DNA from 3 places in the Saccharopolyspora cebuensis genome. Region 3 is predicted to be linked to each of the others. Evidence: riboswitches for the same ligand, from Rfam matches in the RefSeq annotation. Region 3 holds a riboswitch; each other region holds the start of a gene.
What was found. Region 3 has a riboswitch for thiamine pyrophosphate ahead of thiO (glycine oxidase ThiO). Riboswitches for the same ligand answer to the same signal wherever they lie in the genome.

Region 1 (9,573 bases), on a different contig from region 3:
CCGCGTCGGCGCTGGACGCCGAGCGCGTCGCCCACGCCGCCGCCCACCCCCGGCGCCTCGATCCGGCGGTGCTCACCGAGTACGAGCGGCTCAACGCGGCGCTGTGGCGGACCTACTCCGGCACCCGCACCAAGCGCGACGTGCTGCCGCTGGCCCGCCGCCAGGTGGCGCTGCTCAAGAAGTGCCTCGACGAGCCGCAGCGCGCCGAGGACCGCCGCCGCCTGTGCCTGCTCGCCGGCGACGTGTTCCAGCTCTGCGGCGAGATCTTCTTCGACGGTGGCGGGTACGCCGACGCCGCGCACTGCTACTCCATCGCCGCGCACGCCAGCAAGGAGGCCCGGGAGTACGACCTGTGGGCCTGCGCGATGACCCGGCACGCCTTCATCAGCATCTACGAGCGGGAGCACCGCAGCGCCGTGCCGCTGCTCGACGGCGCGGCCCGGCTGGCCGAGCGCGGTGATCCGGGGCGCGCCACCCGGTACTGGGTGGCCGCGGTGCGGGCCCAGGCCAGCGCCGGGCTGGGCGAGCTCGCGGCGTGCCGCCGCGCCCTGGACGAGGCCGAGGAGGTGGTGCACCTGCCCGCGCCCGAGCACACCGGCTGGTTGCGGTTCGAGAGCTCCCGGCTCGACGGTGAGCGCGCCTCCTGCTTCGTCGCGCTGGGGCGGCCGGACCTGGCGGAGGGGCCGCTCCACGCGCTGCTGCGGGCCGACATCTCCACCCGGCGCCGCGGCGGCGTGCTCACCGACCTGGCGGTGGTCGGGGCGCAGCGCCGCGACGTCGACCAGCTGCTGCTGCACGGCGCCGCCGCGCTGGACACCGTCCGCCAGACCGCCTCGGCCGGCTACGTCGGCCGCAAGCTCGACGACCTGCGCGGTCGGCTGGTGCCGTTCCTGGGCAACCGGCACGTGCGCTTCCTCGACGAGCAGATCCGGGCGGTCACGGCAGCAGCGCCCGAGCAGTGACACCGAGAGGAGCAGTCGTGGACGGAGGGAAGGTCTTCCGGGAGGCCTGGATCGCCGGGGTGCGCGCGCACTACCCGGGCGAGCCGAAACCGGGCTACGTCGTGCCGTGGGAGGACACGCCGACGTGGGAGCGGGAGAGCGCCGCGGCGGTGTTCGGCCAGGTGCGCGACTTCCTGCGCGCCACCGGTGGTGCGGCGTCCCGGCTCACCCGGGAGCAGAAGGGGCGGTTCGTCGCGCTGTGCTGGACCGGCCAGATCTACCGGCACGTCCCCGACCCCAAGCCGTCCTACGTGGCCGACTGGGCGGATCTGCCGGAGTGGCAGCGGGAAACCGACTCCGACATCTTCGAGCGCATCGAGCGCGAGATCAGCTCGCCGGGTTCGTGAGCAGGTAGCGCAGCAGCAGCGTGTCGTCCTCGGCCAGCGCCGAGGCCAGGTGCAGGCGCTCGGGTTCCAGGTGCATGCCGCTGGCGATGCGGCCCGCCGTGCCCGACACCAGCAGCGGGGACAGCGTGAGCCGCAGCTCGTCGACCACCCCGGCCCGCAGCATCGCGCCGAACAGCTCCGGCCCGCCGTCGCAGTGGATGCGGCCCAGCCCGCGCGCGGCCAGCGCGTCGACCGCGCCCACCAGGTCCACCTCGCCGTCGCCGAGGAGCTCGACCTCGGCGCCCGCCTCGGCCCAGGCCCGGCGCCGCTCGGCGGGGGCGGCGGAGCAGGTCAGCACGATGGTCGGGGTCAGCACGTCGGTGAGCACCGGCGGCGCGGGCGGCAGCGACTGGCCGGAGGTGACGATGGCGATCGGCGGCACCGGCGCCAGCCCGTGCCGGGCGCGCAGCTCGGCGACCTCGGCGCTGGGCTTGACCCCGGTGAACTCCTCGGTGATGGCCGTGCTGGACCCCACCAGCACCACGTCGGCCAGGTTGCTGCCCAGCGGGTAGACCTGGCGGTCCACCGGGTTGGACAGGCCCCGGGAGCGCCCGGAGATGTGCACCGCGCCGTCCGCGCTGGACACGAAGTTCACCGCGACCCACTTCTCGCGGTCCGGGTAGCCGTAGAGGCGTTCGAGCTCGTGCTGGTCCACTTCGCCCGCCGCTTCCGGCGGCCAGATCCGGTGCATCGCGCAATCCCCTGGGTCGGTGTCGCATTCCCCCGCGCCGGCGGGCGACGGGGCGAGCCTACCCGCGCGAGGCCCGCGGACCACCGGCCCGCGCGGACGTGTCCGCCGTCACGTCCGGCTGCTACCGTCGGTGGGGTGACCGCGTCCGCGAAACCGGTGCTGGTGATCGGCGCCGGGGTGCAGGGATTGACCTCGGCGGTGGTGCTCGCCGAGCAGGGCCGGGCCGTGCGGATCCGGACCGCCGAACGGCCGGGGGAGACCACCTCGGCGGCGGCCGGGGCGCTGTGGGGACCGGCGCTGCTGCGCCCCGCCGACAAGGTGCTGCACTGGGTCACCCGCTCGCACGCCGAGTTCACCGCGCTGGCTCGCGACGAGCGCACCGGGGTCCGGCTGGTGCCCGGCCGGATGGCCGCCCGCCACCCGCTCGGCGAGGCCCTGCCGCCGGAGGTGCACCTGATCCCCGACCTGCGCCGCTGCGACCGGGAGGAGCTGCCCGCCGGGTTCGTCGACGGCTACGCGGGCACCCTGCCGCTGATCGACATGCCCGGCTACCTCGCCTACCTCGTCGAACGGTTCCGCGCGGCGGGCGGTGAGATCGTCCTCAGCGGCGTGCCGTCGCTGGCCGACGCGACGGCCGAGGCCGACGTCGTGGTCAACTGCACCGGCGTCGGCGCCCGCGAACTGGTCGGCGACCCCGGCGTCCAGCCGGTGTGGGGCCAGCAGGTCGTGGTCCGCAACCCCGGCGTGCAGGACTACTTCATCGAGCTCTCCCGCGGCGGCGAGTTCGTCTCCTGGATGCCGCACGCCGATCGCCTGGTCCTCGGCGGCATCGCCGTCGACGGCGAGTGGAGCAGGGCCCCGCGCCCCGACGTCGGCGCCGCGATCCTGCACCGCTGCGCCGAGGTCGAACCCCGCCTGGCCGACGTCGAGGTCTCCGGTGACGTCGTCGGCCTCCGGCCCGGTCGCGAGCAGGTGCGGGTCGAGGCCGAGGAGTTCAACGGCGCCACGGTGGTGCACGACTACGGGCACGGCGGCAGCGGGGTCGCCCTCTCCTGGGGCTGCGCCTTCGAGGTCGCCGAGCTCATCGGCTGACCCCGGGCCACCCAGACCAGGCACCGGCGAAGCCACACACACGCCGAACGGAACTCCCGTCAGGCAAGCGGCGAAGCCGCTTCCGCTTTGCCCCACGCACGCAACTGGCACCGCCGCGGGTTCTCAGCGGTCTTCTCGCGAGGACGCCCTGACGCTGTGTACGTGGTTGGTACATGAGGAAGGGCGCCCGGAGCGAGAAGGCCGCTGAGGTTCCGCCACCCGCACCGCTACGCCAGGTGCTCCACAAAAACTAGCCAATCTCATCCGCAACCGCGTCGATCTCTTGGGCTAGTGAGGTGTCCTTTGCCGTGAGCCCACCCGCGGAGTGCGTGGTGCAGGAGAAGGTGACCGTGCGATAGCGGATGTCGATGTCCGGGTGGTGGTTCTCCGTCTCGGCGATCTCGGCGACCCGGGTGACCGCCTGGATGGCCACCGGGAAGCTCGGGAACCGGATCTCGCGGACGAGCGACTGGTCGGCCTGGCGCCACTCCGGCAGGTGTTGCAGCGCCTCGGCGACCTGGGCGTCGGTGAGCAGTTCCGTCATGGCCCCATGGTGGCGCGTGCCGCCGCCGATCGCGAGGTCCCGCGCCGTGCGGGTTGATCGCCGGATGCGGGCACGTAGACTCCGGGGTGCCACGGGAGTCCAGCGCGCTGGGCTGAGAGGAGGGGCGAGCCCCTCGACCGTCCGCACCTGAACCGGATCATGCCGGCGCAGGGAGGCGAGCGATCAGCCTGCTGCCGCGCGTGCGCATCGGGAGGATCGTTGAAACGCTCACGGCTGCTGGCCGGTGCCACCGCGCTGGTCGCGTTCACCACGGGGTGCTCGCTGATCGGGGACGAGGAGTCCGCGGGGCGTGCCGTCACGCTGGTCACCCACGACTCCTTCGCCGTCGACGAGGCGCTGCTGGCGCGGTTCGAACGCGAGTCCGGCATCGACGTGCGGGTGGTGCCCAGCGGCGACGCCGGGGAGCTCACCAACGAGCTGGTGCTGACCAAGGACGCGCCGATCGGCGACGTGGCCTACGGCGTCGACTCCACCTTCGCTTCCCGCGCGCTGCGCGCGGACGTGTTCGCGCCGCACCCCACCTCCGCCACCGGCCCGGAGCGCTACGCGCTGGGCGACGGGCAGCGGCTCACCGCCGTGGACGTGGCCGACGTGTGCGTCAACGTCGACACCGGCTGGTTCGCCGATCGCGGCATCCCGGCGCCCGCGACGCTGCGCGACCTCACCGACCCGCGCTACCGCGACCTGTTCGCGGTGCCCGACCCGTCCACGTCCTCGCCCGGGCTGGCGTTCCTGCTGGCCACCGTCGCCGAGTTCGGCGAGGACGGGTGGGCCGACTACTGGCGCGCGCTGATGGCCAACGGCGCGAAGCTCTCCTCGGGCTGGGAGGCGGCCTACGGGCAGGACTTCTCCGGGTCGACCGGGCAGGGCCCGCGCCCGATCGTGCTGTCCTACGCCTCCTCCCCGGCCGCCGAGGTCCGCCCGGACGGGACGCCGCGCACGAAGGCGCTGCTGGACACCTGCTACCGGCAGGTCGAGTACGCCGGGGTGCTGCGCGGCACCGACGATCCCGACGCCGCCGGTCAGGTGGTGGACTTCCTGCTCTCGCCGGAGTTCCAGGCCCAGGTCGCCGAGCGGATGTACGTCTACCCGGCGGTGACCGGCGTGCCGCTGCCGGACGGCTGGCAGCGCACCGCCCCGCTGCCGGAACGCTCCGCCGAGCTGCCGCCCGAGCAGGTCGAGCGCAACCGGGACCGCTGGGTGCGGGAGTGGCGGGAGGTCGTGCGCGGGTGATGCGGCGCGTCACCCTCGGGGTCGTCGGCGCGGGTGTGCTCGGCTTCCTCGGGGTGTTCTTCCTGTGGCCGGTGGTGGCCATCGTCGGCCGCGGCCTGGGCGCGGGCGGCTTCGCCGACGTGCTGGTCGAGCCGGGGACGTGGCGGCTGGTCGCGTTCACCTTCGGCCAGGCCGCCGCGGCCACCGCGGTCGCGCTGCTCGCCGGGCTGCCGGTCGCCTACCTGCTGGCCCGCTTGGAGGTGCCGGGCAAACCGGTGCTGCGGGCGCTGATCGCGGTGCCGTTCGTGCTGCCGACGATCGTGGTCGGGATGGCGTTCCGCGCGGTGCTGGGCGCCGACGCCGGGGTGTGGGCGATCGTGCTGGCCAACGCGTTCTTCAACGTCGCCGTGGTGGCCCGCACCGTCGGCGGGCTCTGGGCGCACCTGGACCGCCGCGCCGAGGACGCCGCCCGCAGCCTGGGCGCCTCCCGGTTGCGGGCCTTCGGCTCGGTGACGCTGCCCGCGCTGATGCCCGCGCTCGGGTCCGCGGCGGCGGTGGTGTTCCTGTTCTGCGCCACCAGCTTCGGCGTGGTGCTGGTGCTGGGCGGTGGCCGGTACCGGACCCTGGAGACCGAGATCTACCTGCGCACCGTGCAACTGCTCGACCTGTCCGGGGCCGCCGCGCTGTCGCTGCTCCAGGTCGCCGCGGTGCTGGCCGCGCTGCTGCTGGCGGCGGTGGCGCGGCGCAGGCGGGAGGCGGCGCTGCGGCTGCGCGCCGCCGAGGAGACGACCCGGCCGCCGCGCGGGGCGGAGTGGCTGGTCGTCGGGCTCACCGGGCTCGTCGTCGCCGGGCTGCTCACGCCGATCGTCGGACTGCTGCTGCGCTCGGTGTCGGGCCGGGACGGGTGGAGCCTCGCCGGGTGGCGCGGCCTGCTCGGCACCGGCGAGGACGGCACGTTGCAGGTCAGCGGCCTGGAGGCGGCGCTGAACTCGGTGCGCGCGGCGTTCGACGCCACCTGCCTGGCGCTGCTGGTCGGGTTGCTGGCCGCGGCGGTGCTGGTCGCCGCGCGCCGCCGGTTCGCCGAGGTGCTCGACGCCGCGCTGATGCTGCCGCTGGGGGTGTCGGCGGTGACCCTGGGGTTCGGGTACCTGATCACGCTGCACCTGCTGCCCGGTGACCTGCGGACCTCGCCGCTGCTGGTGCCGTTCGCGCAGGCGCTGGTGGTGACGCCGCTGGTGGTGCGGATGGTGCTGCCGGTGCTGCGGGCCATCGACGACCGGCTGCGGCAGGCCGCCGCGACCCTCGGCGCCGGGCCGTGGCGGGTGCGGCGGGAGATCGACCTGCCGCTGGCGCTGCGCTCGGTCGGGGCGGCGGCCGGGTTCGGGTTCGTGGTGGCACTGGGCGAGTTCGGCGCGACGAGCTTCCTGGCCCGGCCCGAGGCGGCGACGCTGCCGGTGGCCATCGCCCGGCTGATCTCGCGGCCGGGCGAGCTCAACACCCAGCTCGCCTACGCGGCGTGCGCGCTGCTGATGCTGGTGACGGTGCTGGTGGTGCTGGCGGTCGAGCGGTTGCGGGTGCGCGGCGGATCGCTGGGGGAGTTCTGATGCGGCCCGCACGTCCGGGTGGGGTTTTCCGAGTGAGGGGCCCCCTTGCCCAAGTAACTCGGACAAGGGTGCCCCTCACTCAGCACACTTCCGGGTGAGGGCGGGGTATTCGACGGATGGGCGATGAGATGGCGTTGCGGGTGTCCGGGCTCTCGGTGCGGTACGGCGCGGTGACCGCCGTGTCCGATGTGGACTTCGAGGTGGCGGACGGCGAGGTGCTGGCGCTGCTCGGGCCGTCCGGTTGCGGCAAGTCCACGCTGCTGCGCGCGGTGGCCGGGCTGGAATCCCCGTCGGCGGGGGAGATCCGCTGGGACGGCGCCGACCTGGCGCGCGTTCCGGTGCACCGCAGGCGGTTCGGCATGGTCTTCCAGGACGGGCAGCTCTTCCCGCACCGCGACGTGGCGGGCAACGTGGAGTTCGGGCTGCGGATGCGCGGTGCCGACCGGGCGCGGCGCCGGGAACGGGTCGCCGAACTGCTCGCGCTGCTCGGCCTCGACGGCTACGAGCGCAGGCGGGCCACCGAGCTCTCCGGCGGTGAGGCGCAGCGGGTCGCGCTGGCCCGCGCGCTGGCCGCCGACCCCGCGCTGCTGCTGCTCGACGAGCCGCTGAGCGCGCTGGACCGCACGCTGCGCGAGCAGCTCGCCGTCGACCTGGCCCGGTTGCTGGCCGCCGACGACGCCACCGCGATCGTGGTCACCCACGACCACGACGAGGCGTTCACCCTGGCCGACCGGGTGGCGATCATGACCGGCGGCCGGTTCCGGCAGGTCGACACCCCGCAGCGGCTGTGGCAGCACCCGGCCGACGAGGAGGTCGCCACCTTCCTGGGCTGCACCGCGGTGCTCCCGGCGGAGGTGCGCGGCGGGACCGCGACCTGCGCGCTCGGCGCGGTGCCCGTCGCGGCCCCGGACGGACCGGCCCGGCTGGGGCTGCGCGCGTCGGGGGTCCGCGCCGAACCCGACGCGGCCGGCGCGGGCGTGGTGCGCGAACGGGTCCACCGGCACGACCACGTCCGGCTCACCGTCGAGACCCCGGAGCTGCCCGAGCCGGTCGAGGCCACCGCGCGCACCGCCACCGCCCCGGGAGTCGGCGATCCGGTCCGGCTGGACCTCGACCCGGACGGCATCGCGCTGATCGGCTGAGGCGGGCGGTGGGTGGCCGACCGGCGATCGTGTCGGGGAAGGGGATCGCCGGTCGGCCGCGACCCGTCGCCGAGCAGCGCGTGCGGTCGGTGACGGGCCGGGTCGTGCTCCGCTACGCGCGGAGCCGGGTGCGCCGCGCGGCCGGCGTGGTCAGCGCGGGGAGCTGGTCGGTGTGCCAGGTCGACGGATCCGGCAGCCGGGTCGCCCGTTCGGCGGGTTCGGGGCGGCCCGAGGCTTCGACGGCTTGCGCGAAGTGCCGCTGCGTCCCGCCGACGGCCACGCATGATTCGCACGCCACGTGCGTACCGGGCCGGATGGCGGCCAGGCTGCTCGATCGAGTCCAGTTCCCGCGCAACGGGTGGCCGCACAGGGCCAGGTCGAGGTGCGCGCTCAGGTGCACCCGCGCCTGGTCCGGCGAGATCACCCAGAGCACGGCGGTCGCGCTGCGCTCGCGCGGGACCTCCGCCGGTCGGCGCGGTTCGGTGCGGCTGTCGTCCGGCGCGGAATCGCGGGTGGCCCAGAGCCCGACCGCGAAGATGAGCACCACCGCGCCGACGATCGCCCATTCCAGGACGCTCACCGCGGCAGGGCCGCGCCGCCGACTACCGGCGTGCCGCCCGTCGTCGGCCCGCGACGTCGAGGCACACCGGGCGGCATCGGAACGCCCGCCAACCGGTGCGCCTCGACGTCGCACGGCTCGCAGGTCGTCCACCACCACGCTTGGACGCTGTTGTCGGCGACGACGGTCGCGCCGCACAGCGCCACGACTTCGGCGCCGTGGCTCCACCGCCGCGTGGTCGTCGCGTGCCGCTGCTGGGCGCCAGGCGCCCAGCTGAACGGATGCGGTCGCCATTCCGCATCCGAGGATGTTGTTCCCATGCCCGGTACCTCCGTGTCGGAGCGGGCAGCACGAGGCCCCGCCCGCTCGGTCGGCGGCCGGGGCCTCGCAATGTCGACTTCCCCGCCCGCTGCGGCCGATCCGGGATCAGCTCGCGGCGATCACGCTAGGGACGGGGCGGGAAGCGGCGTATTCTCCGTGAATAGGTCGCCCGGACGGGTCAGACCCCGATTCCCATCCGATGTGCCATGCCGCGCAGTTCTCGTCCCGCGGCGTCGCGGTTCTGCCGCCGAACCAGGTCCGAGATGGTCTCGCGCACGAAGGGCATGTTGCGGACCCGTTGCGGGGCGAGGTCTTCGGCTTTCCGCAGCAGGCGGATCGCCTCGCCTCGGGTGCGCTTGTCGGATGCCAGCGACCGGCCGAGGTCCGACCAGTATTCGGCCTGCCGGGCGGGGGACGGGAGCACTTCGGGGCGGGAGCCGCGCGCCATCTCGACGACGCGTCCGCCGTAGCCGAACTCCGTGGCGAGGGCGATCTTCCAGATCTTCACGTTGGCCCGCCCGAACCACATGTACCCGAAGCCGCCGACGTCCGGCTGCTGCCGCTCGGCGAGCACCTCGGCTTCGCGGAAGTGCTCCCACGCGCCGGACTCGTCGTCCATCGAAGCACGGGCGAGCGCGGCGTTGAGGTGGAGCTGGCCGACCGCCTGCGCCAGTTCCGGGGTCATCGGCTCCCCGCCGACAGCGGTGATGGAACGGCGGGCCAGAGTCCCTTGACGTTCCCGGCCTCCGCCGCCGATCGCTTGGGTCCGCACCCACGCCGCGTGTGCGATCCATTCCGGCCGTCCGAGCCGGTCGGCGACGGTGACGGCGCGGTCGGCCGCGTGCTGGGCCACCCCCCGCACGCCCATCGACTTCGCGAGCATCGTGGCCGCGTGGTAGCACGTCGCGAGGCCGATCAGCGCGTCCGTGCGGTGTTCGCGGTCGGTGTTGTAGACGGCGTGCAGCTCGCTGATCAGGGGTGGCAGCACCGCGCCTTGGGC
Region 2 (9,573 bases), on a different contig from region 3:
CTCACCCTGAACGGCAAGTTCCTCCCGTACCAGTGGTGACGACCACCCCGCCCGCCCGCGGCCGTTGCCGGGCCACCCGGCAGTCGCTGCGCCATCGCGGGCCGGAGCAACGTTGTGGTCGGCGCATTCGGGAACGAAAAAGCCCCAGGCCGCGTGGCCTGGGGCTGCTGTGCGCCAACAGGGACTCGAACCCCGAACCCGCTGATTAAGAGTCAGCTGCTCTGCCAGTTGAGCTATTGGCGCTGGCACGTCGATCTGGGATTCCGTTCCGCATTTCCGCTTCCGGCGGGTGCTTCCCGGTCTCCCTGGCGACGTGAAAAACAATAGCACGGTTCCGGAGGGCCTCTCGCAGGGGGGTCCTCGATCGATCGAGGGCGCCGGGAACGCAACCTCACCCGGGGGCGTTGCGTCTACGAAGAGTGTAGATCCGCTGCGGGGATCACTCTGTGCAACGACCGGTGCCTGCACGCTCGGTCGGGGTATTGCTGCACACTGTTCCCGAGCGGTTTTTGGCGTATCGAATCGAACGGACTGTCGCCCATGAAGGTGTTGCGTAATCCTGTCGGGAGGTCCGCAGGGGTGTCGCGGTTGTTGTCGCTGCTGGTCCTCGGAGTGGTGGCGGTCTTACTCGCGGGGTGCGGCGGTTCCGGCCCCGCGGCGGAGCCCGCCGGGGAGCCCGCGGTGCCCACCGTGCGGACCACGCCGGACAACGGCGCCCAGGACGTCTCGCCGACCGGCGAGATCACCGCGTCGGTCACCGACGGCACGATCACCGAGGCGACCATGACCAACGAGTCCGGCGAGCAGGTCAAGGGCGCCGTCGCACCGGACCGCACCAGCTGGGCGGTGGGGGAGCCGCTGGGCTACGGCAAGACCTACACGCTGTCGGTGACGGCGCAGGGCCAGAGCGGTGAGCCGGTCACCCACCAGTCCACGTTCACGACGGTGAGCCCGAAGAACCAGACGTACGTGTCGATGAACCCGCTCGACGGCCAGACCGTCGGCGTGGGCCAGCCGCTCGCCTTCTACTTCAGCGCCGACGCGCCCGCGCCGGACAAGGAGCGCGCCGAGCAGGCCATCGAGATCAAGACCGAGCCGGCCGTCGAGGGCGCCTTCTACTGGTACGACGACCGCGAGGTGCACTGGCGGCCGAAGGAGTACTGGGAGCCCGGCACCAAGATCGAGCTGGACATCAACGTCTACGGCAAGGACCTCGGCAACGGCGTCTGGGGCCAGGAGGACCGCGAGGCCACCATCACCATCGGCGACGAGGTGGTGCTGCACGCCGACGGCGCCAGCAAGCAGATGCGGGTGACCCGCAACGGCGAGCTGCTGCGGACCATCCCGGTCGCGCTCGGCTCCCCGGAGTTCCCGTCCAACAACGGCGCCCACGTGGTGACCGAGAAGCACCCGAAGTACCTGATGGACTCCACGACCTACGGGCTCCCGCTGGACCAGGGCGGGTACAAGACCGAGGTCGAGTACGCCGTGCGGATCTCCAACGGCGGCGAGTTCCTGCACGCGGCTCCGTGGGCGGCGGCCGATCTGGGGCGGCGCAACGTCAGCCACGGGTGCATCAACATGACGACCGAGGATGCCAAGTGGGTGTTCGACCTGCTCAAGAAGGGCGACGTCGTGGAGATCACCAACTCCGGCGGGCCCGATCTGAAGTCCTGGGACGGCTTCGGCGACTGGCAGGTCCCGTGGCAGGAATGGGTCGCGGGCAACAAGTGATGCGGTCGGCCGGACCCTCCGGGGTCCGGCCCTCCCGGTGCCGGCCGTTCGCGGAACGACGAAGGCCCCGCTCCTGCTGGAGCGGGGCCTTCCGCGTGGGGTGAGTGACGGGATTCGAACCCGCGACTCCTGGGACCACAACCCAGTGCTCTACCGACTGAGCTACACCCACCACGTCCGCCGGATCAGCGGGACAGCCACCTCGTTCGTGCTGACCGCCTCAGCCGTGCCGGTGGAACCATCCTAGCGCGTCGCGCCGCGGGCTCCCGCACCGGCCCCGGTTTCGGCGATCGTGCGAGCTCAGCGCTCGTCCCCGGCCTGTTCCTGGCGGGCCTTCTCGATGCCGCCGACCCCTTCGCCGTCGAGCAGTTCCGCGGCGATCTCCTGGGCCCGCTCGCTGGACGGCCCGGGCGGCTCGACGAACGCGGTCCGCCGGTAGTAGGCCAGCTCCCGGATCGACTCCCGGATGTCGGCGAGCGCCCGGTGCGCCAGCCCCTTCTCCGGCTGCGCGAAGTAGATCCGCGGGTACCAGCGGCGGCACAGCTCCTTGATCGACGAGACGTCGACCATCCGGTAGTGCAGGTGCGCGTCGAGGGCGGGCATGTCCCGGGCGATGAAACCCCGGTCGGTGGCGATGGAGTTGCCCGCCAGCGGCGCCGACCGGCCTTCCGGCACGTACTTGCGGATGTGGTCCAGCACCTGCCGCTCGGCTTCGGCGAGGGTGGTGGTGGAGCGGCGCACCTCCTCGGTGAGCCCGGATTTGGCGTGCATCTCGCGCACCACCTCGGGCATCCCGGCCAAGGCGTCGTCGTCGGCGTGGATCACGATGTCCACGCCGTCGCCGAGCACGTTCAGTTCGGAGTCGGTGACCAGGGCCGCGATCTCGATCAAGGCGTCCTTGCCCAGGTCGAGCCCCGTCATCTCGCAGTCGATCCACACCAGACGGTCGTTCACCTGTCCGAGCCTAACGCGGCGGCGGGCGGTGTCGCGCGACCGCTCCTCAGCCGGCGTCGCGGCGGGCGAGCAGGTCGCCGGGCACCACCTTGCCGGTGGCGTTGCGCGGCAAGGAGTCGAGGAACACCACCTCGCGCGGCAGCGCGAACGCCGACAGCCGGTCGCGCAACCGGTCGCGCAGCCCCTCGGCGTCCAGCTCGGCGCCCTCGCGCAGCACCACGAACGCCGCCAGCCGCTGCCCGAACTCGGCGTCGTCCACCCCGATCGCGGCGGCCTCGGCCACCTCGGGCAGCGCGGCCACCGCGTCCTCGGTCTCCTTGGGGTAGACGTTCTCCCCGCCGGAGACGATCATGTCGTCCTCCCGGCCGACCACCTGCAGCCGTCCGGCCGCGTCGAACCGCCCGAGGTCCCCGGTGGCCATCAGGCCGTCCCGGAACTCCTTGCTCCCGCCGTGGGTGTAGCCCTCGAAGAGCATGTCGTTGCCCGCGAAGATCCGGCCGGTCCGGCCGCGGCGCACCGGTCGGCCGTCCTCGTCGAGGAGGCGCACGGTGGTCCCGCGCGGCGGACGTCCCGCGGTGCCGGGGGCGGCGCGCAGGTCCTCCGGCGTGGCGATGCTCACCCAGGAGACCTCGGTGGAGCCGTAGAGGTTGTGCAGCACCGGTCCGAACCGCTCCCGGAACCGCTCGGCGAGGTCGGCGGGCAGCGCCGAACCGCTGCTGGCCACGATCCGCAGCGCGCCGTGGTCGTAGCCGCGCTCGGGCAGGTCGAGGATGCGCTGGAGCATCACCGGCACGGCGAACATCGACGTGCAGCGGTGCCGGTGCATCGCGCCCAGCGCCTGCTCCGGGTCGAACTTGCGGCGCAGCACCATCGTCGCGCCCAGCACCGAGGCGAGCTGGAAGGCGGCGAGGCCCCAGGTGTGGAACAGCGGTGCGCCGACCAACATCCGCTCGCCCGCGCGCAGCGGGACCCGGGACAGGATGGTCGCGACGGGGGCCAGGCCCGGCGGTTCGGGCCGCCGCGCGCCCTTCGGGGTGCCGGTGGTGCCGGAGGTGAGCACGACCAGCCGGGAGCGCCTGCCGGGCCGCGGCAGCACCCGGGTCGAGCCGGTGGCCACCAGGTGCTCGACCGTGGAGTGGCGGGTGGTGCCGTCGGTCCAGGCCAGCACCACGTCGAGGTCCTCGGGCAGCGCGTCGAGGTGGTGGGTGAACTCGCCGTCCACCAGCAGCACGCCGACCTGCTGGGCGCGCACCACCTCGGCGACCTGCTCGGTGGGCAGCCCGGTGTTGAGCAGCACGACGTCGACGCCGAGCTTGCCGGCCGCGACCATCGCCTCGATCGGCCCGTGGTGGTTGCGGCAGAGCACCCCGAGGCGGGTGCCGGGGGCGAGCCGGGCGCGCAGCGAGTGGGCCAGCCTGGTGGTGCGCTGGGAGACCTCGGCGTAGCTGAGCGCCCCGCGCTCGTCGATGATCGCCGGGCGGTCCGGGTGCCGGATGGCGCCGACCGCGAAGCCCAGCGGCGGGGTGATGCCCCAGCGCCGCCAGGCCAGTGCGATGCGCAGCAGCTTGTCCGGCCGCATGGGGCGCACGACGCCCTGCCGGACCAGCACGCCGATCGTGTTCAGCGGGGCGAGCAGCCGTTCCAGGAGGCCGGCGGACCGGCGCAGCACCACGTTCACGCATCCACCCTCTCGGTACGAGTTACCCGGGAGTAGATGATGCCCGTTCGCGTTCCGGGCGGGAAGGCCCGAGCGCTCAGCCGTCCTCGTCCGCGGCGAGCACGACGGCGTCCCGCAGCGCGGCCCGCAACCGGCCGACCTCCAGCGGGGAGAGCACCGCGGCATCCCCCGGCGGGGAGACCACCACCACCTCGCCCCGCTCGACGAACACGGACATGTCCCGCCTGCGGCCCGCCACGTCGCGACAGGTCACGTGCCACTTCTTCGCGGTCTTCACCAGCATCCCCCGCATCCGTCGAACGTCGTCCCATCATGGGACGCGGCGGGTGCGGGCACATGACGCCGAAGGCTCCCGGGTGCGCGGATCGACCGTCCGGGGGATGGCCGACCCCCGCTCAGACCGGGCGGACGACCAGCCCGCCCGCCTCGGCGGTCAGGGTCAGCGAGCGGTCCTCGAAGTCGGCGATCGGGAGCTCGTCGCGCACCAGCAGGTGCCGGGCCCCGAACGCCTCCACGCGGGCCTGCCGGGTGGTCAGGGTCCGGGGCTCCTCCCCGGTGCCGCCGACCTCGATGCGCAGGCCCTCGTCGGTCACGGTGAGGCTGACCCAGCCGCCGGGCACCGACAGCGCCTCGCCGTCGTGCTCCACGGTCAGCGTGCTCTCGGCCGGGCACTCCGACCGCAGCGCGACGTGGGACAGCGCGACGTCGCGGCGCCCGTCCTCGGCCGCCATCGCGATCACGTTGCGGGAGACCTCGTCGGCCGGACCGTCGACCGGCTTGGGGGTGAGCACCGGGGCCTGCGCCTTGGCCGCCAGCCGGTAGGGCTGCCAGGACCCGGCGCCGGTCAGGTTCACCACGGCGGTGATCGGGGACTCGGTGGCGGGCAGCTCCGCACCGGACGCCGCGGTCACCTCCACGGCGGTGACGCCCCGCTCGTCCAGCAGGTCGCGCAGCGCCTTGCCGCGCTGGCGGCTGTTGCGGTCGAACGCGCGGTTGATGGCCACGGTCCCGGAACCGGCCGCGGCCACCGCGGCGTCGGTCAGGCTCGGCAGCGGACCCCAGATCTCCGCGGGGTCGGCCTGGCGCTGCGGGCGCCGGGAACGGGCAAAGCTCGGGGCGTCGGTCGTGGTCTCCATCGCCACCCATTTTAGTCCGGTGCCCAGGGGCGCTCCCGCGGGCGGTGGTCGAAGCGGGCTGTGAAATCCGTCGCCTCCGGCCCCACCCGCCCCATCGGCCCCGCCGACCTGCGGGTGTGGTCACGGCGCTCCCGGGTGGTTAGTGTGATCCGTGACGCGGGGTGCCCGGCAGGGCTGAGAACACACCCGTTGAACCTGACCTAGCTAGCACTAGCGGAGGGACGTCGTGATTCCCAACGTGCTGACCATCGCAGGCACCGACCCCAGCGGCGGTGCCGGTGTCCAGGCCGACCTCAAGGCCTTCTCCGCGCACGGCGCCTACGGCATGTCCGTGATCACCGCGCTGGTCGCCCAGACCACCACCGGTGTCGCCGAGGTCCACGAGGTGCCGCCGGAGTTCGTCCGGACCCAGCTCGACACGCTGCTCGACGACGTGCGGGTGGACGCGGTCAAGATCGGGATGCTCGGCGGCGCGGGGGTGATCCGCGCGGTCGTCGAGGTGCTGGACCGGTACGCGCCGCCGGTGGTGGTGCTGGACCCGGTCATGGTCGCCAAGAGCGGCGACCGGTTGCTCGCCCCGGACGCGGTGGGGGTGCTGCGCGAGGAACTGCTGCCCCGCGTCGACCTGATCACCCCGAACCTGCCGGAGGCCGCCGACCTGCTCGGCGAGCCCGAGCTCGGCGCGGTGGCGGGCATGGCCGACCAGGCGGCGCGGCTGGCCGGGCTGGGCGCCAAGCAGGTGCTGCTCAAGGGCGGTCACCTCGCCGACGAGTCCAGTGTGGACCTGTTCCTGGGGGACGGCGGGACCCGCGAGCTCAGCGGGGACCGGGTGCGCACCCGCAACGACCACGGCACCGGCTGCACGCTGTCGGCGGCCATCGCGGCGCTGCGCCCGCAGCGCCCGGACTGGTTCACCGCGGTGCGGGAGGCCAAGGAGTACCTGACCTCGGCGCTGCGCGCCGCCGATCGGCTCGACGTGGGCAGCGGCCACGGTCCGGTGCACCACTTCCACCGCTGGTGGTGACCGGCCGCCCCGATCCGCCCCGACCGAGAGGACCACCATGAGCACCCTGCCGCCCCCGCCCGCCGACGGCTTCTGCGCCCGCGCCTGGTCCCGCACCGCGGCGCTCCAGCAGGCGATCGTCGAGCACCCCTTCAACGCCGCGCTGGCCGACGCCACGCTGGACCGCGACCGGTTCGCCCAGTACGTCGTGCAGGACGCGCGCTACCTCGTCGGTTTCGCGCAGGCGCTGGCCGCGGCGGCCAGCCGCGCCGGTGATCCCGCCGACGCCGCGTTCCTGTCCGGGGCCGCCCAGGGCGCGCTGGTCGAGGAACGCCGGTTGCACGCCGGGTACGTCGAGGAGTTCGGCCTCACCGCCGCCGAGGTGGAGGGCGTGGAGACCCCGCCGTCGGCGCTGGGCTACATCTCCTACCTGCGCGCGTGCGCGCTGACCGAGCCCTACCCGGTGCTGGTGGCCGCGCTGCTGCCGTGCTTCTGGGTCTACCAGCACGTCGGCAGCACCATCCTGGAAGCCACCGGCGACCTCACCGGCCACCCGTACCGGGCCTGGATCGAGACCTACGCCGACGACGAGTTCGCCGAGGCGGTGCTCGCCGCCCGCGACCTCACCGACCGGCTCGCCGCCGAGGCGACCGGGGAGACCCGGGACGCGATGTTCGCGGCGTTCCAGCGGGCCACCGAGTACGAGTGGCTGTTCTGGAACAGCGCCTGGGAGAAGGAGGAGTGGCCCACCGCCCGCTGGCGGGCCTGAGGACCGCGCGAAGCGAGCATGTCGTGAGGTGAGGGGCACCCTTGACCAAGTAACTCGGGCAAGGGTGCCCCTCACTCAGCTCACGAACGGGTGAGAGGGGCGCGTGCCGGTGGTGCGGTGTGCGGTGTACCACCGGCGTTAGGAATTAGGCTAGCCTCGCCTTATTGTGATCGGGTGTTCGAGCCTCACCCGGTCGGGGTCACCGCCCGCGAGATCGACGTCGCCTACGGCCGCGACGTCGTGGTGCACGCCGCCTCGCTCGCGCTCGCCCCCGGATCGGTCACCGCCCTGATCGGGCCGAACGGCAGCGGCAAGTCCACGCTGCTGCGCGCGCTCGCCCGGCTGCACCCGCCCGCCGCGGGGGAGGTCGCCTTCGCCGACGGCACCGAGCTGCGCGCCCTGTCCAGCCGGGAACTCGCGCGCCGGATCACGCTGCTGTCCCAGCAGCGCGCGGTCCCCGGCGGGCTCTCGGTGCGCGAGCTGGTCGAGTTCGGCCGCCACCCGCACCGCTCCCGCTGGGGCGGACGCGACCCGGACGGGCCCGCCGCAGTGGCCCGCGCGATGGAGCTGACCGGGCTCACCGCGCTCGCGGACCGCCCGGTGCAGGCGCTCTCCGGCGGCCAGGCGCAGCGGGTGTGGCTGGCGAGCTGCCTGGCCCAGGACACCGCGCTGCTGCTGCTCGACGAGCCGACGACCTTCCTCGACCTGCGCTACCAGGTCGAGATCCTCGACGTGGTCCGCGACCTCGTCGACCAGCACGACGTCGGCGTCGGCGTGGTGCTGCACGACCTCGACCAGGCCGCCGCCGTCGCCGACCGGATGCTGCTGCTGGAGGGCGGCCGGGTCACCGCGGAGGGCGCGCCGGCCGAGGTGCTGACCACCGCGAACCTCACCCGCGCCTACGGCACCCGGATCGAGGTCGGGGTCGACCCCGGCGACGGGAGCATCCGGACCCGCGCCCTCGGCCGCTTCAACGGCGGCGGACGGCGCTCCGCGTCGGCCGGGGACCGGTCGCGCCAGTGAACAGGAGAGAAATGCGAATTCCCCGCGTGATCACCGGTATCGCCGCGGCCGTGCTGCTCGTGGCCGGTTGCGGCACCACGGAGGACCCGAGCCGCGGCGATGCCGTCGCCGACGGCGGGCAGCCCATCACGGTCGTCGACTCGCGCGGCAAGGCCGTCGAGCTCGACGGTCCCGCGAAGCGGGTCGCCGCCACCGAGTGGAACGGCGTGGAGGAGCTGGTCTCGCTCGGCGTCATGCCGGTGGGCGTCGCCGACCCGGAGGGCTACGAGCAGTGGGTGAGCGCCGCGCCGCTGGACGATTCCGTGCGCGACATCGGCACCCGCGGCGAGCCGAGCATCGACGCGATCAGCTCGCTGGGCCTGGACCTGGTGGTGGTCACCGCCGGGCTGCCCGAGGGGGCGCTGCGCCAGATCGAATCCCGGGTCCCCGTGCTGGTCATCGAGGGCGGCAACGCCGCGGACCCCATCGGCTCGCTGTTCTCCGACGTCGGCATGATCGCGAAGGCGACCGGGACCGAACCGGCCGCCGCCGCGCTGCGGGCGGAGTTCGACGACGGGCTCGCCGCGGCGAAGGCGGAGGTCGAGCGGCTCGGCGCGGCCGGTGACCAGGTCGCCTTCTCCGACGCCTACGTGAATTCCGGCTCGGTCACCATCCGCCCCTTCACCGAGGGATCGCTGGTCTCCGCGGTGTTCGAGCGCATCGGCCTGCGCAACCCGTGGCCGATGCAGGGCGACCCCCGGTACGGCTTGGGGCAGACCGACGTCGAAGGGCTCACCCGGTTGCCCGACGTGCGGTTCTGGTACCTCGCCAACGGCTCGCTCGGGGACCCCTACGCCGAGGTGCTCGCGGACAACGCGATCTGGCGCGGACTGCCGTTCGTGCAGCGCGGTGCGGTGCACCGGTTCCCGGACGGGCTGTGGATGTTCGGCGGCCCGAAGTCCATGGTGCAGTACGCCGATGCCGCCGTCGACGCGCTCCGCGGATAGCCCCGCGCCGCGGGTTCCCGGTCGGGTCCGGCGCCGCCGCGGCCGGCTGCTGCTGGTGGCGGCCGGGCTCGCCGCGCTCCTGGTCGCGCTGTCCGCGGCGCACCTGGCGCAGGGGACCTCGGGCGTGGACTTCGCCGCGCTCGTCCGGCTGGCCCTCGGTTCCGGGGCTGAGGACACCGCGGCGGTGGTCGTGGAGTCCCGGTTGCCCCGGTTGCTGGCCGCGCTGCTGGTCGGCGCGGCGCTCGGCGTCGCGGGTGCCGTGCTGCAGTCGGTGGCGCGCAACGTCATGG
Region 3 (9,573 bases):
GGGCGAGCTGCTCGCACTGGCGGGCGATCTCGTGCGCGGTCAGCATCTGGGCGGCGTCCATCGGTGCTCCTCGCCTTGGGCTGTCTCCTCGCGATCAGCGCTCTCGCGATCGGGGGTTCCCCGCTTCGACCGAATCACAGAGCTGTGATTCGGCACCCCCCGATTACACCACGGACTGATCGACTTCGTCCGCGCATCGGCCGCGCGCGAGCAGGTCGTGGGCGACGATAAGGTCCCGGGCATGGCCGTTCATCCGATCCGCGTCATCGGCGACCCGGTGCTGCACAACGCCACCCGTCCGGTGGAGGACTTCGACGACGAGCTGCGCGCTCTGGTCGAGGACATGTTCGAGACGTTGGCGGCGGCCAACGGGGCCGGGCTCGCGGCCAACCAGATCGGCGTGGACCTGCGGCTGTTCGTCTACGACTGCCCGGACGACGAGGGGGTCCGGCACCGCGGCGTGGTGGTCAACCCGCAGCTGCGGACCTCGGAGGTCCCGGAGACCATGCCGGACCCGGACGCGGACTGGGAGGGCTGCCTGTCGGTCCCCGGCGAGTCCTTCCCGACCGGCCGCGCCGCCTGGGCCGAGGTCACCGGCTCCGATGTGGACGGATCGCCGATCACCGTGGAGGGCACCGGTTTCTTCGCCCGCTGCCTCCAGCACGAGACCGACCACCTCGACGGCCACCTCTACGTGGAACGGCTCGTCGGCCGCCACGCGCGCGCCGCGAAGAAGACCGTCAAGCGCAACGGCTGGGGCGTGCCCGGCCTGTCCTGGGACCCGGCCACCCACGGCGACCCCTTCGCCGACGAGGACTGACCCCGGCCCACCGCACTCCCGTTGGACACCTGAGGACCGCTTTCGCTAATGGTCTGCGTGGCGGAACCTCAGCGGGCTTCTCGCTGCGGGAGCCGTTCGGCGAGGTACCCACGACGTACACGGCGTCACGGCTGTCCTCGCGAGAAGACCGCTGAGCGGCACCGTCCGAGCTCGGGCGGCGGTGCCGGTTGCGCCTCACCGCATGCGGCTCCGCCGCATTCTGAGAGAACCCCTGAGTGAGGGCCGGGTGCGTCCGAACGGGCCACGGGACCGCCGACCCCCTAGGCACCGCCCGGTACGGGCGCTACGCTCTGGCACGCAAACCTCGCGGGAGCTCGCACCTTGGCGGGCTGAGAGGGTGGCTCAACGGCGCCGCCGACCGCTGAACCTGACCGGATAATGCCGGCGTAGGGAGTGACGGCCGTGGCCGACTCGCGCACTGTGACCACCGGACCCATCACGGGATCCCACAAGATCCACCTCGAACACGCCGACCTGCGGGTGCCGCAGCGGCGGATCCACCTGTCCAACGACGAGCACCTCGACGTGTACGACACGTCGGGGCCTTACACCGACGAGACCGCGACCATCGACGTCCACGCCGGACTGCCCCGCACCCGGGAAGCCTGGGACCGCGGGGAGCACCGCACCCAGTTGGGCTGGGCGCGGGCCGGGGTGATCACCCGGGAGATGGAATTCGCCGCGCTCCGCGAAGGCGTCCCGCCCGAGCTGGTGCGCGACGAGGTGGCGCGGGGCCGGGCGGTGATCCCGGTGAACCGCCGCCACCCGGAGTCCGAGCCGATGGTGATCGGCAAGAAGTTCCTGGTGAAGGTCAACGCCAACATCGGCAACTCCGCGGTGACCTCCTCGGTCGAGGAGGAGGTCGAGAAGATGGTGTGGGCGACCCGCTGGGGCGCCGACACCGTGATGGACCTGTCCACCGGCAAGCGCATCCACGAGACGCGGGAGCGGGTGCTGCGCAACTCGCCGGTGCCGGTGGGCACGGTGCCGATCTACCAGGCGTTGGAACGGGTCGACGGCGATCCGGAGAAGCTGACCTGGGAGCTGTACCGCGACGTCGTGATCGAGCAGTGCGAGCAGGGCGTGGACTACATGACGGTGCACGCCGGGGTGCTGCGCCGGTACGTGCCGCTGACCGCGCGCCGGGTCACCGGGATCGTCTCGCGCGGCGGGGCGATCATGGCGGCGTGGTGCCAGGCGCACCGGCGGGAGAGCTTCCTGTACGAGCACTTCGGCGAGCTGTGCGAGATCCTGCGCGGCTACGACGTCACGTTCTCGCTGGGCGACGGGCTGCGCCCCGGCTCGGTCGCCGACGCCAACGACCGGGCCCAGTTCGCCGAGCTGGAGACCCTCGGCGAGCTCAGCGCCCTCGCCCGGGACCACGAGGTGCAGGTGATGATCGAGGGCCCCGGGCACGTGCCGCTGCACCTGGTGGCGGAGAACGTGCGCCGCGAGGAGGAGCTGTGCGGTGAGGCGCCGTTCTACACGCTCGGCCCGCTGACCACCGACATCGCCCCCGGCTACGACCACATCACCTCGGGGATCGGCGCGGCGGTGATCGCCCAGGCGGGCACCGCGATGCTCTGCTACGTGACGCCGAAGGAGCACCTGGGCCTGCCCGACCGCGACGACGTCAAGACGGGCGTGATCACCTACAAGATCGCCGCGCACGCCGCAGACCTGGCCAAGGGGCACCCGAGGGCGCAGCAGCGGGACGACGCGCTGTCCCGGGCGCGGTTCGAGTTCCGCTGGCGCGACCAGTTCGCGCTGGCGCTGGACCCGGACACGGCGTGCGCCTTCCACGACGAGACGCTGCCCGCCGAACCCGCCAAGTCGGCGCAGTTCTGCTCGATGTGCGGGCCGAAGTTCTGCTCGATGCGGATCAGCCAGGACATCCGGCGCGCCGAGCTGCCGCTCGTCGACTGAGGTCCCCGCGCCCGCCGACGTCGTTCCCGGCGTCGGCGGGCGCCCACCTCGATCCACGCCGGGCACTAACATGGACCCGATGCACCCGACCGAACCCGCCGACGACCCCGCCCCGCCGACCGCGCTCACCATCGCCGGATCGGACTCGGGCGGCAGCGCGGGCATGCACGCCGACCTGCGCGCCTTCTTCTCCTGCGGGGTGCACGGCATGACGGCCGTCACGGCGGTCACCGTGCAGAACACGGTGGGCGTGAGCGGCCTGGTGGAGATCCCGCCGGAGACCGTCGCGGCGCAGATCGACGCGGTGGCCGGCGACATCGGCGTGGGCGCGGCGAAGACCGGCGTGCTGGCCTCGGCCGCGACCATCGAAGCGGTGCTGGAGGCGTGCGACCGGCACGGCATCGGCGGCGGCGGACCGACCCCGTTCGTCGTCGATCCGGTCGCGGCGTCCCGCAGCGGTGAGCCGCTGCTGCGCGCCGACGCGCTCGACGCGCTGCGCCACGAGGCCTTCCCGCGCGCCACCCTGGTCACCCCGAACCTCGACGAGGTGCGGTTGCTGACCGGCATCGACGCCCGCACCCGCTCGGACCTGCTGGACGCGGCGAAGGCCGTCCACGACTTCGGCCCGCGCTGGGTGCTGATCAAGAGCGGCCACCTGCCGGACGACCCCGAGTGCGTGGACCTGCTCTTCGACGGCACCGAGGCGGTCCCGCTGTCCGCCCCGCGCTACGCCACCGCGCACACCCACGGCGCGGGTGACGTGTTCGCCTCCGCCATCACCGCCGCGCTGGCCAAGGGCGCCGCGATGCCGGAGGCGGTGCGGATGGGCAAGCGGTTCGTCACCCGCAGCGTGGAGCACGCCTACCCGCTGGGCGCCGGGATCGGTCCGGTGTCGACGTTCTGGCGGATCAGCCCGCGTTCGATCTGATCCGGGCTCGATCCGACCCCGCGCTGCGGCGACATCACCGGCTGTCCGAGTGATTTTCCTCGCTGACCTGTAACCGGGCGGGCGTGGCGCGGCGACAGGGAGGATGAGAAGCGCGTATGCCCTCCGAGCGATGCTCACGCCAACGCACGATTCTGGGAGAGCTGCGCGCCCGACGACGACAGGGGTTGGCGACAGCGTGGCTACATCGGTGATGACCAAGGTCCGCCAGCGGATGGCGACCGAGGCCGGTGCGCCCGATCCGAGGCAGCGCCAGTTCGCGGTGCTCGTCCTCGTGGCCGTGGTCGCGGGCACGGCGATCGGCTGGCTGTTCGACCTGCACACCCCGGCGCTGCTGGCCGGGCTCACCGCCGTGTTCGCCCTGGTCGCCTCCGGCGGCCAGTCGCTGCGCTCCGACCTGCACCGGTTCGCCTGGTTCACCCCCGCGCTGGTGCTGGTGATGGCGATCGGCCCGCTGGCCTCGGGCATCCCGGTGCTGGCCGGGCTGCTGGTGGCGGCCGTCGTCTTCGGCACCGGGATGCTGCCCGCGCTCGGCGAGTACTACCGGATCGGCGGGCAGACCTTCGCCGCCGCGACCATCGTCGCCACGACCACCGGCATCGGCGGCGACCAGCCCGCCTGGATGCTGTTCGCCGCGGCCGGGGGCGGCGCCGCGTTCGCCCTGGTCCTGCGGGTCCTCGTCGGGCTCAGCGACCCGACCCGGGCCACCCGGGTGGCGGTGGCGCGGACGCTGCTGGAACCGGGGCCGGGCGTCGTCGAGCTGGCCGCCTCGGCGTGGCGGGCCGACGGGTCGAGCACCTGGCTCGGTCAGGTGCTGGCCGGGGCGTCCCGGTTCCGCGCGGCGCGGGAGACGCTGCTCGCCCAGGCCCAGCAGAGCGACCGGACCGAGGCGGAGCGGTTGCGCGCGATCGTGGCCGAGGCCGACGCGGTCGCCGCCGAACTGGCCACCGCGGTCCGCTCCCGCGCCTGCACCGGGCTGCCGCCGCAGGCCCGCCGCGATCCGGCGCAGGCGGTGCTCGCCCGCGGCGGCAGGCAGGACGTGCCCGCCGCGCTCCAGGGCGTCAACGAGGGCCTGGACCGGATCCGCGCGGCGGTGGTGCGGCGCGACGACACCGCCGCGACCCCGCCCGCCCCGGGAGCCCGGAAGGAACGGGTGCTCGGCGCGGTCCGGGCGCACCTGTCGCTGCGCTCCTCGCTGTTCCGGCACGCCTTGCGCTGCACCCTCGCGGTGTCGGTCGGCATGGTGGTCGTGCTGCTGATCGACGACCCGTCGGCGTCGAGCCTGCTGCTCGCGCTGTACGTGGTGCTGCAACCGGCGGCGCGGGACAGCATGACCGGCGCGCTGGAGCGCACCGGCGGCGCGGTGCTCGGCGTGGTGCTGCTGGCGCTGGTGATCACCACCGTGCCGGGGGCGTTCCTGCTGGTGCCGCTGGTCATCGGCGGGATGCTGATGAACATGGAGCGGCTGCGCACCGATTCCACGGCGCTGCTCGGCTGCCTGATCGTGGTGACCGTCGTGGACCAAGCGATGAAGCTGGACCGCGACCTGGTGAACGTGGCGATCAGCTTCGCGGCCAACACCGCCGTGGGCGCGGCGGTCGCGCTGATCGTCGGGTACGTGTCGTACCTGGTGCTGCCCAGCAGCATCCTGCCGGACGTGCGCGGATCGGTGCGCTCAACGGTGTGGTCGGTGTCGGAGCTGCTGCGCAGCGTGCGCGCCGCCGGGCGCGGCGTGGACCTGCGCGCGGCGTTGCAGTCGGCGCACGTGCTCGCGCTGCGCCGCACCCAGGACCTGCTCGGGATGCCCGCACTGCTGGACGGCACCGGCGAGGAGACCGACGACGACCGCGCCACCCGCTCGGCGGCCATCGCCCTCGACGCGCTGCGCCAGGACGTCGCCACCCTCGCCTTCCGCCCCGAGGAGGAGCGGGCGGTGGCGGTGCCCGCGCTGCGCGCGGTGGACGACATGCTGGCGGGCAAGGCCACCGCGACCGTCCCGGACGTCCCGGCGGGCAGCGCCCCGGCGACCGAGCTGCTGGCCAGCTCGCTGATCGAGAACGCCCTCCACGCCCGCGCGGCCATCGACCGCACCCTGGGCTACGACAACCCGTGGAAGAGCTACACGATCTCCTTCGTCCGCACCGAACGCCTCCACATCCGCTGACCGCCCCGAAGCGGCGAGCTCTCACCCGTCCGTGACATGAGTGAGGGGCGCCCTGTACCAAGTCACTGGGTACAGGGTGCCCCTCACCTACGTCGACTCCACCCGAACGTGAGCGCCAGTTCCGACCCACCACGAAGCCGCTCACCCGAATGGGAACTGAGTGAGGGGCACCCTTGCCCAAGTAACTCGGACAAGGGTGCCCCTCACCTACCTCGGCTTCACCCGAACGTGAGCGCCGGTTCCGACCCACCGCGAAGCGGCTCACCCGGATGGGAACTGAGTGAGGGTGCCCCTCACCTGGCGTCGATCACCCGGGCGTGGCGGCCGGGCGTGGCGGGGGCCGGGCCGGGTGGTGGGGCCGTCAGTCCGGGTCGGGGCTGGAGGCCTGGGCCCAGAAGCGCTGCGGGATGCGGCCCGCGCCCCGGGCCAGGCGGCCCGCGTCGACCGCGGCGCGCATCGCGGCGGCCATCCGCTCCGGGTCCTGGGCGCGGGTGACGGCGGTGGCCAGCAGCACCGCGTCGCAGCCGAGCTCCATCGCCAGGGCGGCGTCGGAGGCGGTGCCGATGCCCGCGTCGAGGACGATCGGCACCCCGGCGCGGGCCACGATCATCTCGATGTTGTGCGGGTTGCGGATGCCCAGGCCGGTGCCGATCGGCGAACCCAGCGGCATGACGGCCGCGCAGCCGGTGTCCTCCAGCTTGCGGGCCAGCACCGGGTCGTCGTTGGTGTAGGCCAGGACGGTGAAGCCGTCGTCGACGAGCTGCTCGGCGCCGTCCAGGAGCTCCACCGGGTCCGGCAGCAAGGTGTCCTCGTCGGCGACGACCTCCAGCTTGACCCAGCTCGTGCCGAGGGCTTCGCGGGCGAGCCGGGCGGTGAGCACCGCCTCGGCCGCGGTGCGGCAGCCCGCCGTGTTCGGCAGCGGTTCGATGCCGAGCCTGCCGAGCAGGTCCAGCACCCCGGGGCCGCCCGCGGCGTCGGCACGGCGCATCGCGACGGTGGTCAGCTCGGTGCCGGAGGCGAGCAGCGCGCGCTCCAGCACCGACAGGTTGGTCGCCCCTCCGGTCCCCGTGATCAGCCGCGAGCCGAACTCGCGCCCGGCGATCACCAGCGGATCGTCCATGTCAGCCTCCTTGCACAGCGGTGAGGACTTCGATCACGGCGCCGGGGCGCAGCTCGGTCGCCGGCCAGGTGGCGCGCGGCACCACCGCCCCGTCGAGGGCGACGGCGACGCCCTTGTCGGCCACCCCGTAGTCCGCGAGCGCGTCGGCGAGGGTGCCGCCCTCGGCGATCGCGCGCTGCTGCCCGTTGATCACGACGTGCATGGGATACCTCCCGGTCGACGCAGGTCGGCGGCTCGTGCCTGCGGCGGTGGGTCCGCGCCGCGCAGCAGCGCGACCACCGCGTCGGCGGTGATCGGGGCGAGCAGGAAGCCGCCCCGGTGGTGCCCGGTGGCCACGACCAGCCCCGGTTCGAGCTCGCCGATCATCGGCACGTTGTCCTCGGTGCCGGGGCGCAGTCCGGCGACGGCCTCGGCGAGCTCGTACTCGGCCAGTGCCGGGACCAGGCGTTCGGCGTCGGCGATGAGGTCGCGGACGCCCCCGACGGTGACCCGGGTGTCGAAGCCGACCTCCTGCTGGGTGGCGCCGAGCACCAGTCCGTCGTCGCGCGGCACCAGGTAGGTCTGCCTGCCCCGCACCGGTCCGCGCACGGTGCGGCGCGGCGGCGGCAGCGCACCGGGCCGGGCCCGCAGCCGCAGGATCTCGCCCTTGACGGGGCGGAGCCGACCGCGCAGCAGCGGGTGCAGCTCGGCGGAGTGCGCGCCCGCGGCCAGCACCACCGCGTCGCAGTCCACGGTGGACTCGGCGAGCACCACCTGACCGGCGCGCACCTCCTCGGCCCGCGCGGCGAGGAACTCGACCCCGGCGGCGGAGGCGGCGGCGTGCAGCGCGCGCAGGGTCGCGCGGTTGTCCACGGCGAGGTCGCCGGGCACCTCCAGCGCGGCGCGCACCGAGGGGCCGAGGGCGGGTTCCAGGCGCCGGGCCTCGCGACCGGACAGCGCGGTCACGCCCCGGCCGAGGCCCGCGAGGTAGTCGGCGAGGGCGCCGAGCTCGGCGCGGTCGGCGCTGTCCACGCCCACCACCAGGGTGCCTTCGCGGCGGAGCCCGGAGGGCAGCCGGGCGGCGGCGGCGAGGTCGTCGGCGAAGTCGGGCCAGCGGGCCAGCGAGGCCGAACCGAGGTCGAGCAGGCCTTCCTCGCCGGGCCACGCCTCGGCCAGCGGGGCGAGCATCCCGCCCGCCACGTGCGACGCGCCCGAGGCCGGTGCGGGATCGATCAACCGGATGCGGTGGCCGTCGGCGGCCAGCCGCCACGCGACGGACAGCCCGATGACGCCGCCGCCCACGACGGCGATCCGCTCGCTGCGCTGCTCAGCCACTCCACGCTCCCTGCGCCGGCATGACCCGGATCAGGTTCGACGGTCGGGGCGCTGCCCCCTCTCAGCCCGGTCGGGCTCCCGTGCTCACCACCCACCACCGTACCGGGTTCACCGGATGGTGTGAGCCGCGGCGGTCGAGGCGGTCCGGACCGGGACCGCCAGGGGCTACCCTCGGGCGCATGCCCGGATTGGACGGCCACGGCATTCGCGCCCGCCTCGACGAAGCCGCGTTGTACCTGTGCACCGATGCCCGCACCGAACGCGGTGATCTCGCCGAGTTCGCCGACGCCGCGCTGGACGGCGGAGTCGACATCATCCAGCTCCGCGACAAGACCGACGGCGCGCCGCTGGAGGCCCGGCAGGAGCTCGCCGCGCTGGAGGTGCTGGCCGACGCCTGCCGCAGGCACGGCGCGCTGCTGGCGGTCAACGACCGGGCCGACGTGGCGCTGGCCGCCGACGCCGACGTGCTGCACCTCGGGCAGGACGACATCCCGGTGGAGCTGGCCCGCCGGGTGCTCGGCGAGCACGTGGCGATCGGCCGGTCCACGCACGACGTGGTGCAGGCCGATTCCGCCGCCACCGAGGCCGGCGTGGACTACTTCTGCACCGGGCCGGTGTGGACCACGCCGACCAAGCCCGGACGCCCCGCCGCGGGCCTCGACCTGGTCCGCCACACCGCGGGGCACCGCGGTCACGGGCGCCCGTGGTTCGCCATCGGCGGCATCGACGCGTCCACCGTCGACGACGTGGTGATCGCCGGGGCGAAGCGGGTCGTGGTGGTGCGCGCGATCACCGAGGCCGAGGACCCCCGCGCGGCGGCCCAGCACCTCCGCTCCCGCCTGCCCTGAGCGCACGACTCGCCCGGCCCAACACCGCGGGTATCACCCGATCCGGAGATGAGTGAGGGGCACCCTGTACCCGGTGACGCGGTACAGGGTGCCCCTCACTCGGAAAAAGTTCACCCGGGTGGCGGGCCCGGACGGATGCCGGGCCCGCCCGGTGCGATCACTGGGTGAGCAGTCGCAGGCCGTAGGCGTTGAGGATCTCGTTGACGGGCTGGAAGTAGGTGGTGCCGCCCCAGGTGCAGTTGCCGGAGCCACCGGAGGTGACGCCCTGGGCCTGGCTGCCGGTCAGCCAGGAGCCGCCGGAGTCGCCCGGCTCGGCGCAGACGTTGGTGCGGGTCAGGCCGTAGACGGCGCCCTGCGAGTAGCGCACGGTCTGGTTCTTGGCCTCGACCGTGCCGCAGTGCCAGCCGGTGGTGG

Region 1: it holds a riboswitch for thiamine pyrophosphate, as region 3 does, so the genes downstream of both, ABD976_RS02260 (thiamine ABC transporter substrate-binding protein) here and thiO (glycine oxidase ThiO) in region 3, are expected to answer to the same signal.
Region 2: it holds a riboswitch for thiamine pyrophosphate, as region 3 does, so the genes downstream of both, thiD (bifunctional hydroxymethylpyrimidine kinase/phosphomethylpyrimidine kinase) here and thiO (glycine oxidase ThiO) in region 3, are expected to answer to the same signal.

The regions. Positions count from the first base shown of each region.
Region 1 is NZ_BAABII010000002.1:208,695-218,267, forward strand. It holds gene ABD976_RS02235 (helix-turn-helix domain-containing protein) at 1-962, shown strand, start outside; gene ABD976_RS02240 (hypothetical protein) at 980-1,348, shown strand; gene ABD976_RS02245 (pyrimidine reductase family protein) at 1,329-2,078, opposite strand; gene ABD976_RS02250 (FAD-dependent oxidoreductase) at 2,214-3,170, shown strand; gene ABD976_RS02255 (4a-hydroxytetrahydrobiopterin dehydratase) at 3,421-3,714, opposite strand; TPP riboswitch at 3,796-3,905, shown strand; gene ABD976_RS02260 (thiamine ABC transporter substrate-binding protein) at 3,934-4,968, shown strand; gene ABD976_RS02265 (ABC transporter permease) at 4,968-6,551, shown strand; gene ABD976_RS02270 (ABC transporter ATP-binding protein) at 6,680-7,693, shown strand; gene ABD976_RS02275 (hypothetical protein) at 7,806-8,273, opposite strand; gene ABD976_RS02280 (HC3 family zinc finger protein) at 8,270-8,572, opposite strand; gene ABD976_RS02285 (helix-turn-helix domain-containing protein) at 8,752-9,573, opposite strand, start outside.
Region 2 is NZ_BAABII010000012.1:6,899-16,471, forward strand. It holds gene cynS (cyanase) at 1-39, shown strand, start outside; tRNA gene ABD976_RS17410 (tRNA-Lys) at 171-243, opposite strand; gene ABD976_RS17415 (L,D-transpeptidase) at 580-1,734, shown strand; tRNA gene ABD976_RS17420 (tRNA-His) at 1,831-1,906, opposite strand; gene orn (oligoribonuclease) at 2,035-2,688, opposite strand; gene ABD976_RS17430 (AMP-binding protein) at 2,735-4,366, opposite strand; gene ABD976_RS17435 (hypothetical protein) at 4,443-4,649, opposite strand; gene ABD976_RS17440 (hypothetical protein) at 4,762-5,502, opposite strand; TPP riboswitch at 5,650-5,741, shown strand; gene thiD (bifunctional hydroxymethylpyrimidine kinase/phosphomethylpyrimidine kinase) at 5,729-6,526, shown strand; gene tenA (thiaminase II) at 6,564-7,274, shown strand; gene ABD976_RS17455 (ABC transporter ATP-binding protein) at 7,449-8,297, shown strand; gene ABD976_RS17460 (ABC transporter substrate-binding protein) at 8,309-9,283, shown strand; gene ABD976_RS17465 (iron ABC transporter permease) at 9,255-9,573, shown strand, end outside.
Region 3 is NZ_BAABII010000026.1:70,222-79,794, forward strand. It holds gene ABD976_RS28490 (peptide deformylase) at 242-820, shown strand; gene thiC (phosphomethylpyrimidine synthase ThiC) at 1,244-2,767, shown strand; gene thiD (bifunctional hydroxymethylpyrimidine kinase/phosphomethylpyrimidine kinase) at 2,847-3,695, shown strand; gene ABD976_RS28505 (FUSC family protein) at 3,892-5,877, shown strand; gene thiG (thiazole synthase) at 6,239-6,997, opposite strand; gene thiS (sulfur carrier protein ThiS) at 6,999-7,199, opposite strand; gene thiO (glycine oxidase ThiO) at 7,187-8,311, opposite strand; TPP riboswitch at 8,302-8,403, opposite strand; gene thiE (thiamine phosphate synthase) at 8,491-9,159, shown strand; gene ABD976_RS28530 (S1 family peptidase) at 9,317-9,573, opposite strand, start outside.